4 regions of the Kribbella sp. NPDC049227 genome follow, and region 1 is predicted to be linked to each of the others. Evidence: riboswitches for the same ligand, from Rfam matches in the RefSeq annotation. Region 1 holds a riboswitch; each other region holds the start of a gene.
The links. A riboswitch is a leader RNA that binds a small molecule or an ion and turns the genes downstream of it on or off. The one in region 1 is predicted to bind thiamine pyrophosphate.
Positions count from the first base shown of each region.

Region 2: another riboswitch for thiamine pyrophosphate. It lies ahead of thiC (phosphomethylpyrimidine synthase ThiC); the one in region 1 lies ahead of thiS (sulfur carrier protein ThiS).
Region 3: another riboswitch for thiamine pyrophosphate. It lies ahead of ACGFH6_RS08505 (NUDIX domain-containing protein); the one in region 1 lies ahead of thiS (sulfur carrier protein ThiS).
Region 4: another riboswitch for thiamine pyrophosphate. It lies ahead of ACGFH6_RS21435 (purine-cytosine permease family protein); the one in region 1 lies ahead of thiS (sulfur carrier protein ThiS).

Region 1 covers NZ_JBICST010000009.1:27,404-31,757, reverse strand. The annotation lists gene ACGFH6_RS36655 (DUF6807 family protein) at 1-583, shown strand, start outside; gene ACGFH6_RS36650 (thiazole synthase) at 580-1,356, opposite strand; gene thiS (sulfur carrier protein ThiS) at 1,358-1,564, opposite strand; TPP riboswitch at 1,555-1,671, opposite strand; gene ACGFH6_RS36640 (YceI family protein) at 1,707-2,219, opposite strand; gene ACGFH6_RS36635 (MFS transporter) at 2,265-3,458, opposite strand; gene ACGFH6_RS36630 (DUF5937 family protein) at 3,534-4,354, shown strand, end outside.
Region 2 covers NZ_JBICST010000008.1:111,492-115,845, forward strand. The annotation lists gene ACGFH6_RS33675 (anion permease) at 1-456, shown strand, start outside; gene ACGFH6_RS33680 (hypothetical protein) at 470-703, shown strand; gene ACGFH6_RS33685 (hypothetical protein) at 706-1,230, opposite strand; gene ACGFH6_RS33690 (lysophospholipid acyltransferase family protein) at 1,375-2,121, opposite strand; TPP riboswitch at 2,173-2,305, shown strand; gene thiC (phosphomethylpyrimidine synthase ThiC) at 2,296-3,915, shown strand; gene ACGFH6_RS33700 (transposase) at 4,162-4,354, shown strand, end outside.
Region 3 covers NZ_JBICST010000002.1:365,742-370,095, reverse strand. The annotation lists gene ACGFH6_RS08515 (DUF4937 domain-containing protein) at 1-470, shown strand, start outside; gene ACGFH6_RS08510 (hypothetical protein) at 502-993, opposite strand; TPP riboswitch at 1,290-1,407, shown strand; gene ACGFH6_RS08505 (NUDIX domain-containing protein) at 1,444-1,842, shown strand; gene ACGFH6_RS08500 (SgcJ/EcaC family oxidoreductase) at 1,880-2,308, shown strand; gene ACGFH6_RS08495 (MFS transporter) at 2,280-3,509, shown strand; gene ACGFH6_RS08490 (alpha/beta fold hydrolase) at 4,251-4,354, opposite strand, start outside.
Region 4 covers NZ_JBICST010000004.1:756,980-761,333, reverse strand. The annotation lists gene ACGFH6_RS21435 (purine-cytosine permease family protein) at 1-1,312, opposite strand, end outside; TPP riboswitch at 1,306-1,432, opposite strand; gene ACGFH6_RS21430 (alpha/beta fold hydrolase) at 1,453-2,115, opposite strand; gene ACGFH6_RS21425 (hypothetical protein) at 2,112-2,972, opposite strand; gene ACGFH6_RS21420 (DUF3152 domain-containing protein) at 3,013-3,867, opposite strand; gene ACGFH6_RS21415 (hypothetical protein) at 3,956-4,354, opposite strand, start outside.

The DNA.
Region 1 (4,354 bases):
GACGCTGCTCCCGAACCACGGTCAGCAACGCAGCCGCGGCGTCGCCGTCGACGGCAACGCCCTGACCGACGAGGTCACCTGGTACGACGAACAGGGCCGCCCGCAACTCGCGGAGCGCAGGCTCCTCCGCGGAGCACTGGCCGAGGGCGGCTGGCGGCTCGACTGGGAGAGCGTCTTCACCGCCCGCTACGGCCCGGTCCGCATCGACAGCCCGGCCACCACCGGCCGCGCCGGCGCCGGGTACGGCGGCATCTTCTGGCGTCTTCCAACGGTCGAAACCACAACCGTCCTCAGCGATTCCGGCGAGGGGACCGACGCCGCCTACGGATCGACCAGCCGCTGGCTGGCCTTCATCCAGCAACGCGCCGACGCGTTCACCACACTGCTTCTGTTCCAGCCCGGTGACGTTCGCCCGTGGTTCCTCCGCTCCAAGGATTACGTCGGTGCCGGTCCTGCCCTGGCCTGGGACGGTCCCCTGGACCTGCAGCCAGAGCAGGCGGTCTCGTTCTCCCTGAGTGCACTGCTCCTCGACCACCCGGTGGACCTGTCCCAAGCACGCACCCTGATGGGACGCCTGCTCTAGGAGAGGGACGCGATACCCGTCACTGGGGAGGATGCGAGGGCGGAGTGCCAGCGGCGCGGGACCCGGCCGGCCAGGCGGGCGGCGCGGCCGGCGGCGACCGCGTCGCGCATCGCGCCCGCCATCAGGGCAGGCTTCTCCGCGCGCGTGACCGGGGTGGCGAGCATGACCGCGTCACACCCGAGCTCCATGGCCAGCGCCGCGTCGCTCGCCGTACCGATTCCGGCGTCGACGATCACCGGGACGTTCGCGGCCTCGGCGATCAGCGCGAGGTTGTGTGGGTTGCGGATCCCGAGCGCGGAACCGATGGGTGCCGCCAACGGCATCACCGCCGCACATCCCGCCTGCTCGAGGCGGCGGGCGAGGATCGGGTCGTCGTTCGTGTACGGGAGCACGATGAAACCGTCGGCCACCAAGGTGTCCACGGCATCCAGCAACTCGACCGGGTCCGGCATCAGCAAGTGGTCGTCGGCAACGACCTCGACCTTGATCAGGTCGGTCCGCAAGGCCTCCCGGGCCATCCGCGCCGTGAGCACCGCCTCCGCGGCGGTGTGGCAGCCGGCCGTGTTCGGCAGCACCTCGATACCGTGCTTCGCCAGTACGTCGAGGACCGAGCCCTCGTGGCCGGTGCCGAGCCGGCGCATCGCGACCGTGGTCAGTTGGGTGCCGGAGGCAAGCAATGCCTCCTCCATCACTTCCAGGTTGGCCGAACCGCCCGTGCCCATGATGAGACGCGAGGTGTACGCCCGCCCGCCGAGCTCCAGTGGGTCGTCCATGTCAGCCTCCCTGGACCGCGCTGACGATCTCGACCCGGTCGCCCGGCTTGAGCGTGGTACCGGCCCACTCGCTGCGCGTGAGCACGGTCTGGTTGACCGCGACCGCGATCCCGGTGGTGCGGTCGGAGTACTCCTGGATCAGGTCGGCAACGGACTTCCCCGGTGCGACCGTGGTCTCTGTACCGTTCACCCAGACGGATTCCTGCATCGCTTCCTCCCTACGCCGGAATTACCCGATTCAGGTTCAGCGGTCGGCGACGCCGTACACAGTCGCCCTCTCAGCCCGCTCCGGTGCGAGCTCCCGCGGCAGTTCGACACTAACCACCAAAGGCGATCGAGACAACCCAGGGTCAGGAGATGCGGGTCGCCCTCAGGTCGAGGTGGAGGTCCAGTTTCTGGGCGACCATGAGGTTGGTGGCCGCGTTCCAGTTGACCGACCAGCGTTTGCGCAGCAGTGGAAGGGATCCGGTGAAGGCGACGCCGTCGTCGGTGCCGGTCAGCTCCAGCGGTACGACGACCGGCCGGGTGGCGCCACGGATCGTGAGATTCCCCGTCACCGTGAACGTCGTCACACCCGTCCGGCTCACCTTCGTGGACCTGAACTTGATCGACGGAAACGTCTCCGCGTCGAGGAAATGCTCACGCAACGCGGCATCCCGCCGCCGGTCGCCGGTCTGGATGCTGTCCGCCTGAATCGTCAGATCCGCCGTGGACCGCCCCGGATCCTCCCCATCCAGGCGAAGTACCCCACTGAACACCTCGAACTGCCCAGGAACCCGGGGCCCGACCGTATGCCGCGCCGTGAACCCCAACCTCGACCGCGCCGCATCCACCGCGTAGTCCCCGGTCAATTCCCTCAACATCGTCGTCGTAGTCATACAGGTACGACGAGACCGCCATCCGAACTGTCAGGCTTCAGGACCAGGCTTCAGGACCAGGCGGAGAAGGGCGAGGCTTGCGAGTGCGGCGACGAAGGCCGGGACCGCCCACCAGCCGAGGGCGTGGTAGAGGCGTACGGCGGTCCAGGAGCCGAGGCTGCCGGCGGAGTAGGCGCAGACCATGTACGCCGTGTTCATCGCGCTGCGCCGGCCGGGGTCGAGTTGGTACATCCGGGTGACGTTCGCGACCATCCCCGACTGCATCGACACATCGAGGACGAGTACGCCGGCCACGAGGAGCGTGAGTCCCAGCGCACCACCGGCGTACGCACCCAGCATGAGTGCGGCGGCGAGAACTGTTCCGACCAGGATCCAGGCCGTCACGGCGTCCGGCGTACGGCGATCGACGATGCGACCGGTCCACGGGACGACGGCCATGGTGGCGATCGCGACCAGACTGATCCAGCCGAGCGCGCCGGCTCCGAGGCCGAACGAATCCTGCAGGACGAGGACCAGGGTCGCCCAGGTGCCGGTGAAGCCCGCGAACGTGCAGGCCTGGTAGAACGCCGATCGACGCAGCCCGCTGCGCAATCTCAGTTGGTCGAAGGGCCGGCGCAGGTACTGCGGGAACTCCGCCGGCTCGACGTACACCGGCACGGGCAGCCGGGTCCACGCGACCGCGGCGCACACCAGCGCCAGTACGGCGGCACCCAGGTAGGCGTACCGCCAGGAGTACTCCTCGCCCAGGAACCCGGCGATCGCGCGCGACAGGATCATCCCGGGGATGCCCACGCTGAGCAGGATGCTGTTGATGCTGCCCAATCGCCGCGACCCGGTCATTCCCGCGACGTACGGACCGATGACCGGCGATGCCACCGTCGCACAGCCCATCAGGAACGACGCGATCACCAGGACCGGCAACGACGGTGCCGCCGCGGCTGCGAGCGCAAAGACCGCGACACCGGCGAACAAGATGGTCAGCAGCCGTCGCTGCGCCCCGGTGTCACCCAGCGGTACGACGGTCAGGATGCCAACGGCGTACCCGGCCTGCGGCGCGGTCACGACCAGCGCCGCGTCCGACAGCGGTACGTGCAGCGACGCCGCGACGGATGGCAGCAGCGCCTGCGGGAAGTAGACAGTCCCGACGCCGACAGCCGAACACACGGCCAGTACGCCGAGCAACGTCGTACGCGGTCGTGCGTCGACGGCAACCTCGGTACTCATGCCCCGACTGTTGCCGGGCATCACGGCGACCTGAGAACGATTTAGGATCGGGCTACATCAACTAAGGGGACAGACGTGCTCACCTATGAGCTGACCTCGCGGGACCTCGAGGACGTCCGGTTCGCGATCTCACCGGCGGCCGAGACCGTGCTGTCGCTGCGGGCGCTGCAGGACCCCGGCCGGTTCCCGCTGCAGTTGCCGTGGGTGCGGGCGGTCCAGCCGTTGCTCGAAACGCTCGACTGGGACGTGCTGCGCTGGCTGGTCAACCACAGGATGGGGAGCCCGGACTTCCTCACGCCGCGTCCGACCTCGCCTCTGACGCAGATCAAGGAAGAGCTCGACGTCATCGGCGCGGTCGACCTGGAGACGTTCGAGCGGCAGTTGATCGCGGTGAACGGTGAGCTTCCCGCTGCGCTGGCCGGACCGGATGGGGTGGCGAAGGTGGTTGATGCGCTGCGCGAGTACTGGCAGACGGTGATCGCGCCGTACTGGAACCGGATGCGTACGCTCCTGTCCGCCGACATCAGCTACCGCGGCCATGTCGTCACCCAGCGAGGAACGGGCGCGATGCTGAACGAACTCGGGCCGGCCATCAGCTACCGCGACGGCCTGCTCCGGGTCGACCGCGTGAGCGACCCCAGCCGGACCGAGAGCGTCGCCGGCCGCGGCCTCGTACTCCAGCCGACCCTCTTCGGCCCGCACGCCGTCATCCCGTTCGACATCGGCGCCGAACCGCTCCTCGGCTACCCGCCCCGCGGCCAGGCCAACCTCTGGTCCGTCGTCGACCCACCGTCACGGCGCGACCTGGCCCAACTCATCGGCACCGCCCGAGCCCGCATCCTCGAACTCCTCACCCACCCCCGCACCACCACCGACGTCGCCGCCGAACTCAAGGT
Region 2 (4,354 bases), on a different contig from region 1:
CTGGGCACGTACTTCGGTGGCTGGCGGATCATCCGGACGATGGGCAAGGGCCTGACCGAGATCGAGTCGCCGCAGGGCTTCACCGCCGAGACCAGCTCGACCGCGGTCCTGCTGACCTCGTCGCACCTGGGCTTCCCACTGTCCACAACCCAGGTCTGCTCCGGCAGCATCCTCGGCGCCGGCCTCGGCAAGCGGCTCGCGCAGGTGCGCTGGTCAGTCGCCGGGCGGATGGCGATGGCCTGGCTGTTCACGCTGCCCTCCGCCGCGATCATCGGCGCCATGGCCGGCCGGGTGGCCGACACCGGCAACGCCGGCGTCGTCATCGTCGCGACCCTCGCGATCGTGGCCGGCGGTGGACTCTATGTGGCGGCGCGGCGCAGGCCGGTGACGGCGGAGAACGTCAACGAGTACCCGGGCAGCACGGCGCCCGCCCCGACCACGGCCACGGCGGCCTGAGAGGAGTACGGCGATGCACATGGACTGGAGTGCCCTCGGTGAGGTGGCCCTGGTCAGCCTGATCTTCGGGGTCGGGGTGGCGGTCGTGTTCGCGCTCGGAGTGGCGGCGATGGCGCGGCGGGCGGTGGCGATCGACGAGAAGAAGCCGCCGTCCATCATCGACACCTCGGTGGCCGGACTCTGCTTCGCCGCGTGCCTGGCGGCCGTGCTCTACGGGCTGTACCTGATCATCCCGCAGTTCCACTGACGTCAGCGGTTCCAGCGCCGTACCGACTTGGCAACGTCCTTGGAGCGGATCGAGCCGAGGTTGTACTCCCACGCGGCGGCCAGCCGGTCGCCAAGCAGCGCCGCGTCCAGGTAGGTCTGCGGGCGGACCGCGACGGCCCAGGTCGCCGCGGCCGCGTGACCCTGCTGGTAGAGCAGGTGGTTCACGGTCGCCTCGATCCGGCTCTGGCCGTCGCCGGTGAGCCCGTTGGCCGACCACTCCTGCAGGATCGTGGTGTCGTCGGCCGTCATCCGGGCCAGGTAGGTGAGCGGACCACGCCAGTACCCCCGGCTGCCGATGCTGTCCAGGCTCTCCAGCGGGAACCAGCCGTTCTGGCAGCGCCTGCCGTTCACAGCGGACTCGACCTCGCGGGCGCGGTCCGCCGGCAGGTCCTGGACGGCCCAGTCGACGAAGTAGACGCCGGCGTCCGGGATGTGCTCCGCGACATGCGGTGCCACCGCGAGCATCCCCGGTTCGAAGAGATGCAGCTCTTCCGGTGAATCGAACACAACCTTCCCCGCCTACCCGAGTACCGCCGCCGACCGGCCGGCGTCACAGGGACCCCCCAGGTTTCCTGCACTGTCAACAAGAGCCTTTCGTACCCTCGGGGTCACCCGGGGGTCAAGGTCTTGTCCGCGTTACTGACGGTGTGCTTACTTGCGGCGGGCCGCCCGCCGGGCGAGCTCCTCCTGGTCCAGGCGTTCCGCTTCCGCGGGTGACGGGGCACCACCGCCGTACGACGCGGGCAGCCACCAGGCGCCGGCCGGCTGCTCGGGGTAGTCGCGGATGGTCCGATCGAGCATCCCGGCCATCGTCGTGCGCAGGTGCGCGGTCGCCTCGGCCGCGTCGTCGTCGGTGTCGACCGTGATCGGCTCGCCGACGGTGATCGCGATCGCGCGGTGCCGGGAGAAGTCGCGCGGATGGTCCTTCGTCAGCATCCGCTGCGTCCCCCACAGGATCAGCGGGATGACCGGTACGCCGGCCTCCGCGGCCATCCGGACCGTGCCGGACTTGAACTCCTTCAGCTCGAACGACCGGCTGATCGTTGCCTCGGGGAACACCCCGACGATCTCGCCGTCGTTCAGGTAGCGGATCGCCTCCCGGTACGACGCCGTACCCGCCGACCGGTCCACCGGGATGTGGTGCATGCCGCGCATCAACGGGCCGGAGTACCGGTTGCGGAACAGCACGTCCTTGGCCATGAAGCGAACCAGCCGCTTGCTCGGCACCGCACCGAACCCGCCCAGGATGAAGTCGACATAGCTGATGTGATTCAGCGCGATCACCGCGCCACCGGTCCGCGGCACGTTCTCCGTCCCGGTCATCCGGATCTTCAGGTCCAGCACCTTGAACGCGGTCTTCGCGAAGCCGATCACGGGCGGGTACACGAGGTCTCGCATCCCCCGACGCTACCGGCCCGGTCAAGACGACGGGTTAGAGTAACCGTGACAATTGGAGATCGCGGGAGCTCGCACCGTAGCGGGCTGAGAGGGCGGCTGGCAGGAGAACGACACCTGTCCGGCGCCGCCGACCGCCGAACCTGTCCGGGTAATTCCGGCGTAGGGAGCAGCACAGTGACTGTCAGCACGATTCGGCCCACTGTCACCACCGGCCCCATTTCGGGCTCGGAGAAGATTTATCGCGGCGAGCTGGAGGTTCCGGCCCGCCGCGTCCACCTCACCAACGGCGAACACTTCGACCTGTACGACACGTCCGGTCCGTACACGGACGCGTCGGCGCGGATCGACGTACAAGCCGGTCTGCCCGCGCTTCGGCGGGACTGGATCGCCGGGCGCGCGCCGCTGACCCAGTTGGCGCATGCGCGAGCCGGCACCATCACCGAGGAGATGGAGTACGTCGCCCTGCGGGAGGGCATGGACCCGGAGTTCGTCCGGTCCGAGGTCGCGCGCGGCCGGGCCGTGATCCCGGCGAACCGGCGGCACCCGGAGAGCGAGCCGATGATCATCGGGAAGAAGTTCCTGGTGAAGGTGAACGCGAACATCGGCAACTCGGCGGTGACCAGTTCGGTCGAGGAGGAAGTGGAGAAGCTGGTCTGGGCCACCCGGTGGGGCGCGGACACGGTGATGGACCTGTCCACCGGCAAGAACATCCACGAGACGCGGGAGTGGATCCTGCGCAACTCGCCGGTGCCGATCGGGACCGTGCCGCTGTACCAGGCGCTGGAGAAGGTGAAGGGCGATCCGGCCGACTTGTCGTGGGAGGTGTACCGCGACACGGTGATCGAGCAGTGCGAGCAGGGCGTCGACTACATGACCGTGCACGCGGGCGTCCTGCTGCGGTACGTCCCGCTGACCGCGCGGCGGGTCACCGGGATCGTGTCGCGAGGCGGGTCGATCATGGCCGCCTGGTGCCTCGCGCATCACCAGGAGTCCTTCCTGTACACGCATTTCGCCGAGCTGTGCGACATCCTGCGCGAGTACGACGTCACGTTCTCACTCGGCGACGGTCTCCGACCGGGATGTATCGCGGATGCCAACGACGCGGCCCAGTTCGCCGAGCTGCGGACCCTGGGCGAGCTGACGAAGATCGCCTGGGAGCACGACGTCCAGGTGATGATCGAGGGTCCGGGGCACGTGCCGATGGACAAGATCGCCGAGAACGTCCGGCTCGAGGAGGAGCTGTGCGGCGAGGCGCCGTTCTACACATTGGGGCCGTTGGCAACTGATGTGGCTCCGGCGTACGACCACATCACCAGCGCGATCGGCGCGGCCCAGATCGGCTGGCTGGGTACGGCGATGCTTTGCTACGTCACGCCCAAGGAACACCTCGGCCTGCCGGATCGCGACGACGTGAAGACCGGCGTGATCACGTACAAGATCGCTGCCCACGCGGCGGATCTGGCCAAGGGACACCCGGGGGCGCAGGCCTGGGACGACACGTTGTCGAAGGCAAGGTTCGAGTTCCGCTGGGAGGACCAGTTCAACCTCTCGCTGGATCCTGACACCGCGCGGTCCTTCCACGACGAGACCCTGCCGGCCGAGCCTGCCAAGACCGCGCACTTCTGCTCGATGTGCGGCCCGAAGTTCTGCTCGATGCGGATCACCGCCGACATCCGCGCGTACGCCGAGGAACGCGGCCTGACCTCCACCGAGGCGATCGAGGCCGGCTTCGCCGAGATGTCGGAGACCTTCAAGGCCCACGACAAGAAGCTGTACCTGCCGCTCGCCGAGTGAGCGTCCTGTTTCCCGCTGACTCTCGGTGAGATCCGGGGGGCGAGTCGAGATGCCTCGGCCCCCGGATCCAGCGGAGAATTAGGGGACCGGCGGTTCTGCGAGGCGATCACGAGGAGTGATCGGATGAACCGATTCAGGTTTTTTCCTTCACTCTACGTGAATAAGACTGTAGCCTTAACAGCGTCGGGAAGGAGGTGCAGCACAGTGGTCTTCGTTCTCACGGTAGATCAGCGGGGCAGCCGAAGCATGACCGATCTCGTACCCGAGCTACTGAACATCCTGAACCGCCGGCCGCGGCGGACCGGATTGCTCCGCAAGTTCGAGCGGACGGCCGGCGACGAGGTGCAGGGCGTGCTGTCCGAAGCGCGCGCCACGATCGACGTGATCGTCCAGCTGCTGCGCGCCGACACCTGGTACATCGGGCTCGGAGTCGGTGCGG
Region 3 (4,354 bases), on a different contig from region 1:
TCTTCGGCCTGTGGGCGGAGCCTGGAAGCTATCAGGCCTTCATGCGCGGACCGCACGATCAGCTCGCCAAGCGCCAGGTCGGGACCTACACGGACATAGATGTACGGGTGTACGAGACCTTGCAGATCATCGGTCATCCTCCCGGAGACGTTGCCGGGGGCGAGATGCTGCGGGTGGCGCGCTGCGAGGTCTACCCGCCACGCGTCAGCCACTTCACCGACGTTCAGGCCTCGGTCTGGAATCCGGGCATGATCCGAGCGCCCGGATTTCAAGGCGGGCTCCTCGCCCGGCGGGACGCGAACGAGTTCCTGGTCGTGACGCAATGGGAAAGCGCTGTGGCCCACAACGAGTACCGGCGGGAGCACTTCCCACGACTGCACGAACGCGCCGAACCGACGCGCGACCTCCAGTTCATGATCGGCCACGAGATAACACTCGAAACGGCCTGGTACGTACCGCCCACAACCTAACGGGGCTCAGAGTGCTGTGGTCATTCCGGCTTCAGCCTTGCGTGGGCACCAACCCGTTGCTGTGGGCGGATTCGGCGCTCATCCGGAAGGTGCCGTCGTCCGGGTTGCCGGTGGCGAACCGGGCGGAGACGGTCAGTACTTCGTTCCCTCGCAGGGCGTCCACGCGGGCCGGATAGCAGTCCGGCGTGGGCTGATTGACGCCGGCGCAGACAGGGTAGCTGGCTTGCACGGTGTCACCGATGTGCCTGATCGTCGTTGGCGAACCGATGTTGAAATCGTTCGCATACGCAGTGTTCAGGACGAACGCACCACCCGGCGGGGCGGGATTCGTCCAGGTCAAGGTGACCTCGCCTGAGGTCCCGGAGGCACACGGCGCCTGGCAATCGGTGACAACCGCACTGAGCAGTCGCGGTGGTTGTGGAGTCGGCAGCGCGTTGCCGGCGTTGGCTGCAGGCGCTGCCGCCACGGCGGTGCCGAACACGAACAACATCGGCGCCAAAGCTTGTCGGATGCGTACTTTCATGGTCGTACGTCTCCTCACCAGTTGGGACGGGAAGCAGTCTCCAACCGCATGTCGAACAACGCAGGTTCGGGCTGCCGACACCTACATACGCGCTCGCCGTTCGTTCGGTTCAACGCAACACAAAGTCAATGAGCTGCGGTCCAGGCCTCCGTGCCGGTGCCGGCGTCCAGTTGCCGAGCGCCACCATTGACGCTGCTCGATGACGGGGTATCGTGATCAGACATCGGTCGCCCGTTCGAGCAACAACCGGGTCGTTGTCCGGCACGCTGCCGGACGACGTGAGGGTGGCCGGTACAACTGGAGATCGCGGGAGCTCGCACCGAAGTGGGCTGAGAGGGCGGCTGGATGACCGGCGCCGCCGACCGCCGAACCTGTCCGGGTAATTCCGGCGTAGGGAGTGCATGTGACAACCATCAGCAACGCGTCGGCGCGGATCGACGGACAAGCGTCGTGACTGTTCAGCATCGGGTCTCCGTCGGTGTGTTCGTACAGGGCGATCGCGTGCTCATGTGCCATCGCCGCCCAGACCTGTCGTGGTATCCCGACGTCTGGGACTTCCCGGGCGGGCATCTCGAGGACGGTGAGACAGCCGTGTCCGCCCTGCGGAGGGAAGCCCGGGAGGAGCTCGGGATCGAAACCGGCGAACCCTGTCTCGAGCTGGACCGGTGGATCGCCGACGACGAGGACATCACCTTCGTCCTGGTTCGGAACTGGAAGGGGACGCCCGAGAACCGCGCGCCCGAGGAACACGACGACCTGCGCTGGTTCACCCTTCCAGAGTCGCTGGAGCGTAACCTGCCTGATCCCCGCTATCCGGACCTCCTCGGTCGCGTTCTGCTCGGGGAATGATGGCGCAGCTCGCCATTGTGCCGAAGGCCGACTGCCGATGACGGCGAGACCAGCCGCACAGCAGCGGCCCACCGACGAAGAGGACTACCGGAGCATCCGGGAAGTCATCGCGGAGATGGACCATGCACTCGCTGATCTGGATGCGGCGAGATTCACCGCGAGGTTCACCGCGGACGCATCTTTCACCCCACCGACCGGGCATCGGTTGACGGGCTGGGACGCGATCAAGGCGTACCACCAGAGGACGATGTCGGCCGCGCCGACTGGCTGCCACAGTCGCTACACGGTCGACGGGATGAACTTCCCCGCCCCGGACGTGGCCGTTGTCTGTGTCCGGCAGCAGATCACCCTGGCCGAGGGCGCCATCCGCAGTGTCGGTACTTGGGTGTTCGTCGAGAAGGAGCGCGTTTGGTGGATACAGGCTGTCCACATCACCGGTGACGAAGACAGTGCCGGTTCTCGTTGATCCGCTAGCGGCGGATTCGTACCGTCTGCGGCTGCTGGTCGTGGTGTTGGCGATCACACAGACTGTTGGCTACGGGGTCTTGTACTACGCCTTCAGCGCGATGCTCGGGCCGATGAGTCGTGACCTCGGCGTGACGACGGCGACTGTCGCCGGTGCGATGACGACGGCGCTGCTCGTCGCGGCGGGTCTGTCGGTGCCTGTCGGGCGTTGGCTCGACGCGCATGGCGGGCACGGACTGATGACCGCGGGCTCGATTCTGGCGGTGATCGCCGTACTGCTCTGGTCGCAGGCCCACAACGCGGTTCAGTTGTACGGCGCCTTTGTCGCGATCGGCGTCGCCTCGGCGATGGTGCTGTATCCGGCCGCGTTCGCGGTCGTCGTCGCGGTCGCGGCGCCGGCGAAACGGACCAGCGCGATCCTCGGGATCACGCTGATGGCAGGCTTCGCCAGTTCGATCTTCATCCCACTCACGGGCCGGCTGACCGCCGATCGGGGATGGCGGGCCACGGTGCTGATCCTCGGCGGCATGCTCGCAGTCACGACTGTCCCGCTTCATGCGATCGCGGTACGACGTACTGCCCGAAGACCCGGCCCCACGGCGGTACACCGCGCCTGGCCGCGCCGAGTCTTGAGGGATCCGGGCTTCTGGTTCCTCGCCGGCGGATTCGTTCTCCATCACGCCGCGCTGGGTGTGATCGCTGTTCATCTCGTGCTCTACCTGACCGTCCTCGGTCACCCACCAGCTGTTGCATCGACGCTCGCCGGGCTTCTCGGCGTCCTGTCGGTGACCGGCCGCGTCGCCAGCACGATCTCCGTCCGGTGGTTGCCCATGGCCACCATCACTGCCGTCGTACTGTCGGTGCAGGGTGTCGCGATCGCGGTGCTGCCGCTGATCGGCACGCACATCGTGGGTGTGGTCGTCTGTCTGGTGCTGTTCGGTCTCGGCTTCGGCGTGTCGGCCATCGCGACGCCGGCCATCGTCCTCGATCGCTACGGCGCCAAGGGTTACGCAACGATCGCAGGCATCCTGTCGACGCCAGTCGCGATCGCCGACGGCGTCGCCCCCCTCGCCGGCGCAATCCTCGCCAGCTCAGCCGGCTACCGGTCCCTCATCCTCTCCGTCGGCGGTGTCTCCCTCGCAGCCGCCACATCCCTGACCCTCTCCCAGCGAATCCAACCACCAGGCACTCCCCCGGGCTGATGCCGAGTTCGGTCCCGTGGGCCTCAGAGTCCTGGAATCTCCTCTAAGCTCCTCTCGGCACATTTTCCTGGGGAGGATCCACCACCATGCGAGGAGGTTGGATCCGGTCTGACCGCACCCGCCGCCACCATCCGCAGGAGCGATGAAGCCGTGTTCTCGCACTACGCGGCCAAGGTCACCGACGGCGGAGTAGGTACCGGCTCCTGGGCGCTCAATCCCGTGGCCGCCGCTCCCTGGCCCCCGGCTCTGGCTGTGATCACCCGCCCGGAGTGCGACCGAGGCACCGTGGCAGCCGAACAGGTCCTCGACGAGAAGATCGTGGCACGGCGAGACGCACTCAAGGACGGATACCTGTCCTGTCAGTGGGGCACGCCAACTCGCTCGATCGGGATCCAGGCCGGAGGAGCTGGCTCGTGCCCGGCGGACACCTTCGCCACGATGAAGGACACCACCGGCCGCGACAAGGCGGACTGGCCCGACCGCGTGAACGTCGGGGCGGAAGGTTGGAAGCTGGACGACGGCTATCTGGCGTTCCGCACCAGCAAACAGAAGTACGTCGTCGTTGCCGCCTCGCAATCGATCGTGGTGACGCATCGGAGTCCATCCCCGTCGACACCTTCGCCCGCGCGATCACGCCGGTGTTCGGAGGCTGACTCACCCCGCCCACGACCAGTCAAACCTCAGAAGCTGGAGGAACCGGCCGGAGCGGGATGGCTCCGGCCGGTTCGGTGTCGGGGTGGATCAACGGGCGGCTCGTTCGATTACCTGGGTTACTGCTGAGGGCTGGGATACCGCGACCAGGTGCGATGCACCGGGGACCTCGACCTTCGTGGCTCCTGCGCGGG
Region 4 (4,354 bases), on a different contig from region 1:
GGCGCCCGATCCTGCCCAGCACCACCGCGGCCAGCATCGAGACGACGATCGACGTGTACGTCGCCCCGAGCCAGGAGGGCACGGGCTGGTCGTTGAACAGCCGCTGCTGGACGCCGGTCCAGAACGGCGACCAGCCGGACACCGTGCCGGGGTTGACCAGCTGGTACGAGACGAAGCCGATCAGCCAGGCGACGGCCGGCTGCCAGCGGAAGCGCGCCGTACCGGACACGTCCCAGTTCATCTTGCTGACCACGAAGAAGTCGGCGATCGCCACCGCGAACAACGGGATGAAGACCGAACCGATCAGGTAGAGGAACTGCGTGTAGTTGCCTAGGTCAACCAATAGTGCGATGGCCGTGGCGACCACGCCGATGCCGACCGAGATCCACCGCCGGTCGATGTGACCGATCAGGTTGTGCGTGGCCATCGTGGTCGAGTAGATGTTCGCGTAGGCCTCGTCGACCTCGTCCACCAGCAGCACGAGCAACGCGATCGCACCGGCGGGCAGTGTGACCAGCGCGGTGATCACGTCTTCGCTGTTGGTCTGCAGTGTGGCGACTGCGAAGACACCCAAGGCGTAGTACGCGATCGCGGCCAGGCCGTAGCCGAGTGCGGAGCCCCCGAAGGCGGCCTTGTTCGTGCGCGAGTGCCGCGTGTAGTCGGCGGCCAGCGGCGCGAACGACACCACACCGGCGGCGGCCAGGTCGACGGCCGGCCAGAAGCCGAACACGCTGTCCTGCGGCAGATCGTGCACCGGCTTGCTGAGCACCTGCACGAACAAGTAGACCGACGCGATCAGCACCAGCCAGACCATGAACTTCCGCAGCACCTTCACGCTGCCCAGTGGCCGTACGGCCATCGCCGTGGCGATCACTCCCGCCACCAGGACGAACAGCCAGCGCCACCGCTCGCTCGTGACCGCGACCGCGGCCTGGGCGATGACGATGATCTCCATCGTTGCCCAGCCGACGTTCTGGGCGACGTTCAGCACGGTCGGCGCGATCGAACCGCGGCGGCCGAACAGACCGCGCAGACTCGCCATCGCCGGTGCGCCGGTCTGCGAGCCGAACACGGCTGCGCCGCCGAGCACGAGCGCGCCGATCCCGCAGCCGACGACGACCGCGAGCAGGCCCTGCGCGAGTGAGCCCGTGTACGCCGCCACCAGCGCACCGGTGACCGGGCCGAACAGCGAGATGCCGAAGTTCCCCCAGAGGGTGAACTGGTCCAGGAACCCGAGCGTGCGCGGAGAGTCCGTGGTGAGGACGAGTGGCGCCTCGGTCTGATCGGCAGGACGAACAGCAGTACTTGTCATGGTGACCCGCTCCCTACGCCGGCATTACCCGGTCAGGTTCAGGCGGTCGGCGACCCGGCTGTGCTCAGCTCGTCGCCCTCTCAGCCCGCGCGTTCGGTGCGAGCTCCCGCAAGGATTGCTACCGCGTCAACGATAACGCGTCAGACAGGATCCGGCGCGGCGGCCGCCCGCTGGATGAGAGCGGCCAGTTCCGGACCGTTGGTCACCACCGGCATGTGCGCGCCGGTCGGTAGCGTCCGCGCCTCACCGTGGCACAGCTCGGCCAGCCGCACGACCCATTCGGACGTGGACACCAGATCGTGCCGGCCGCGCACGATCATGACCGGCGCCCGCACCCTGCCGATGACCGCGGCCAGATCGTGGCGCCTGGCCGCTTCGCCGGCGCGCGCGATCGAGGACAGCGTCGTACGGGCGTACTGCGGCGTGACGACCCTGATCAGCCGCGGCGAATCCGGTACGGCCGAACCCAGCCAGCGAGCGGCCAGGTCCACCCAGCTCGACGTCCGGATGTCCCCGCTCGGTGCGACCAGGACCAGGGCGTGCACCAGTTCGGGGAAGGCGATCGCGGTCTCGACCACGATCTGGCAGCTGGCCGAGTGGCCGACCAGGACCGATCGCTCGCGGATCTTGTCCGCCAGCACAGTCCCGAGTGCCTGTGGACGCAGATCCTCCCTGGCGCCGGCCGGTTCGCCGTACCCGGGCAGGCTGACCAGGAGGTACGGCGTGGTGAGGTGTTCGACGGTTCGGTCGTACGACGCCGGCCCGAGGCCGAGACCCGGGACCAGGACGACGGGGACGTTCACTCCCAGGGTGGCCGGTCCGGGCGGGCCTGGACGACCGGGTTGCCGAGCTCCGGTTTGAGTTCGCGGTAGCCGAGGGCGAAGCCGGCCGCGAGGATCAGCAGGCCGAGACCGCCCCAGCCGTACGCCGTGGGCAGCCGGTCCACCGAGTCGTCGATCGCGCCCAGGCCGGTCGACAGGACCATGATCAGCCAGATCAGGATCGGGATCATCGACACCGCGACCAGGAGCAGCCCGCCGAGCTCGACCGGATCCGGCTGGCGGCCGGCCCTCCGGCGGGCGAGCACGTCCCGGCCCCACATCCAGAGCGCGACCGCGCCGACCAGGAGCAGCAGGAGCTGGCCGATCGTGTCGATCACGTCGGTGCGCAGCGGGTGGTTGAGCGGCGAGCCAGGAGCCTGGGAGATCTCCCGGAGGGCGACCCGCTGGATCGAGATGACCAGCAGGCCGTAGACGCCGGCGATGATCGCGGCGAGCAGGACGACCCGGGCGGCGCGGGGATCGCGGGGCGCGACGGGTTGGTCCCGCCCGTACGTCGGCAGCTCATGCTGCTGCGGATGCGCGGGAGGGCCGTAAGGACTGCCAGGCCGGTAGTTCGGCGGCTGGCTGTACGGCGATCCGCCGGAATCGGGCGCCCCCTGCGACTGACCTGGTCCAGCGCCGACGGGCGGAGGGCCGTACTGGTCTGGTGGGGAGCTGTAGGGCTGGGGCGGGGCGTAGTGGCTTTGCTCGGGGGCGCTCTGCGGTCCGGAGCCGAACGTGCCGCCGCCGTACGGGGCAGGTTTGGCGTACTGGTGATCCTCGCCGGACTGCTCGGGCTCATCGCCCCGGCCGTAGGTCGGGAAATCCTGTGACGACATCGCTGCTCCCTCCCCTCCGACTCAGCTTCTCACGGACGGCTCAGGTTGCCTTGATCGTGGGCCACGCATTCGGCAGGCAGCCGCCCAGCCCTTTGGTCTGCTGCATCATGACCGGCGCGGGGGTCTTCGCCTGGGTGCAGGTGGAGTGGCCGTGGCCGAGTGCGTGCCCGACCTCGTGGTTGACCAGGTAGTTCCGGTACAGGGCGACGTTCCCGCCGTACGCCGGCACCGCGTACACCCACCGCTTGGCGTTCAGGACGACTCGGTCGTCGACGCGGCAGGACACCTCGCCGCCGGTGTCGAGCGGCAGGCACAGCTTGTCGGTCAGGACCGGCGTGGCCAGGATGATCCGCAGGTCGGCGTCGACCTTGTCGGTGCGCTCGAAGTTGACCGGGTGGATCGCCTGCCAGCCGCGCGGATCGGTGAGCGTCTGGTGGATGATCGCGGCGACCGCGGCGCCGTTCAGCGACAGGCCCTGCTCGATCTCGACCCGGTAGGTCAGTTTGTCCTTCACGCCGCTGGCCTTGGCGAACCCTGGCACGACCGCGAGCCGGCCGGTGGAGACGGTGACGTTCGGCTTCGAGCTCTTCGGCTTCCGAGTCAGACTCGGTGCCGGGCGCAACGGAGTGGTGAACTTCTGCGTCGGTGTGGCGATCGGTGCCGGTGCGGGAGTCGCCACCGGAGTCGATGCGACGGGGGTGCTGGTGCCGGCGACGACCTCTGCCGCGAGGCTCCGCCGGCTGGCGGCGTCCGGATGCATCACGACCACGGTCCCGAGCACCGCCAACGCGGTCACCGAGAACCACTGCACCTTGTGCGACTTCTTCCGGCTGTGACGGCCACCCCGCTTGCGGACACGCGCGTCCGCCTGCTGGCCAGTCCGCCGGGTGGTCATGACGATTCACCCTACAGAGCCAGCACCACTCCACGAAAGGGCAGATTCATGACTTGCAACACCAACGAACCGAAGGCCCGGTGGCCGATCAGAGGTCGACGAACCAGCCTGTCATCAGATCGGTGACCCGCTGCTGCTCGTCCGGCTCGACCAGCGCCCCGAGCATCAACGCGAGCGCGCCGACGTCTCGCAAGGCCTGCTCGATCCCGTCGGCGGACAGATCCAGCTTCTCGGTCGAGTGCGTGACGGCGGTACGGCGCGAGACGACTCGGGCCCGCAGTTCCACGATCTCGACGCGCTGTGCGCGCGAACATTCGGTGGCGGCCAGCAACAGTTCGACCTGTTGCGCGAGCCCGCCGGTCAGTGCACCGACCGTCTCGTTCATGAACCGTTCGAGTGCGGCGGTCGCCGCTCCGATCGCCGCCCTGGCCGCGATCCGGACCGACTCGTCCTCGAACTCCCCGCGCTCAGGCACGGCCGCCGCCAC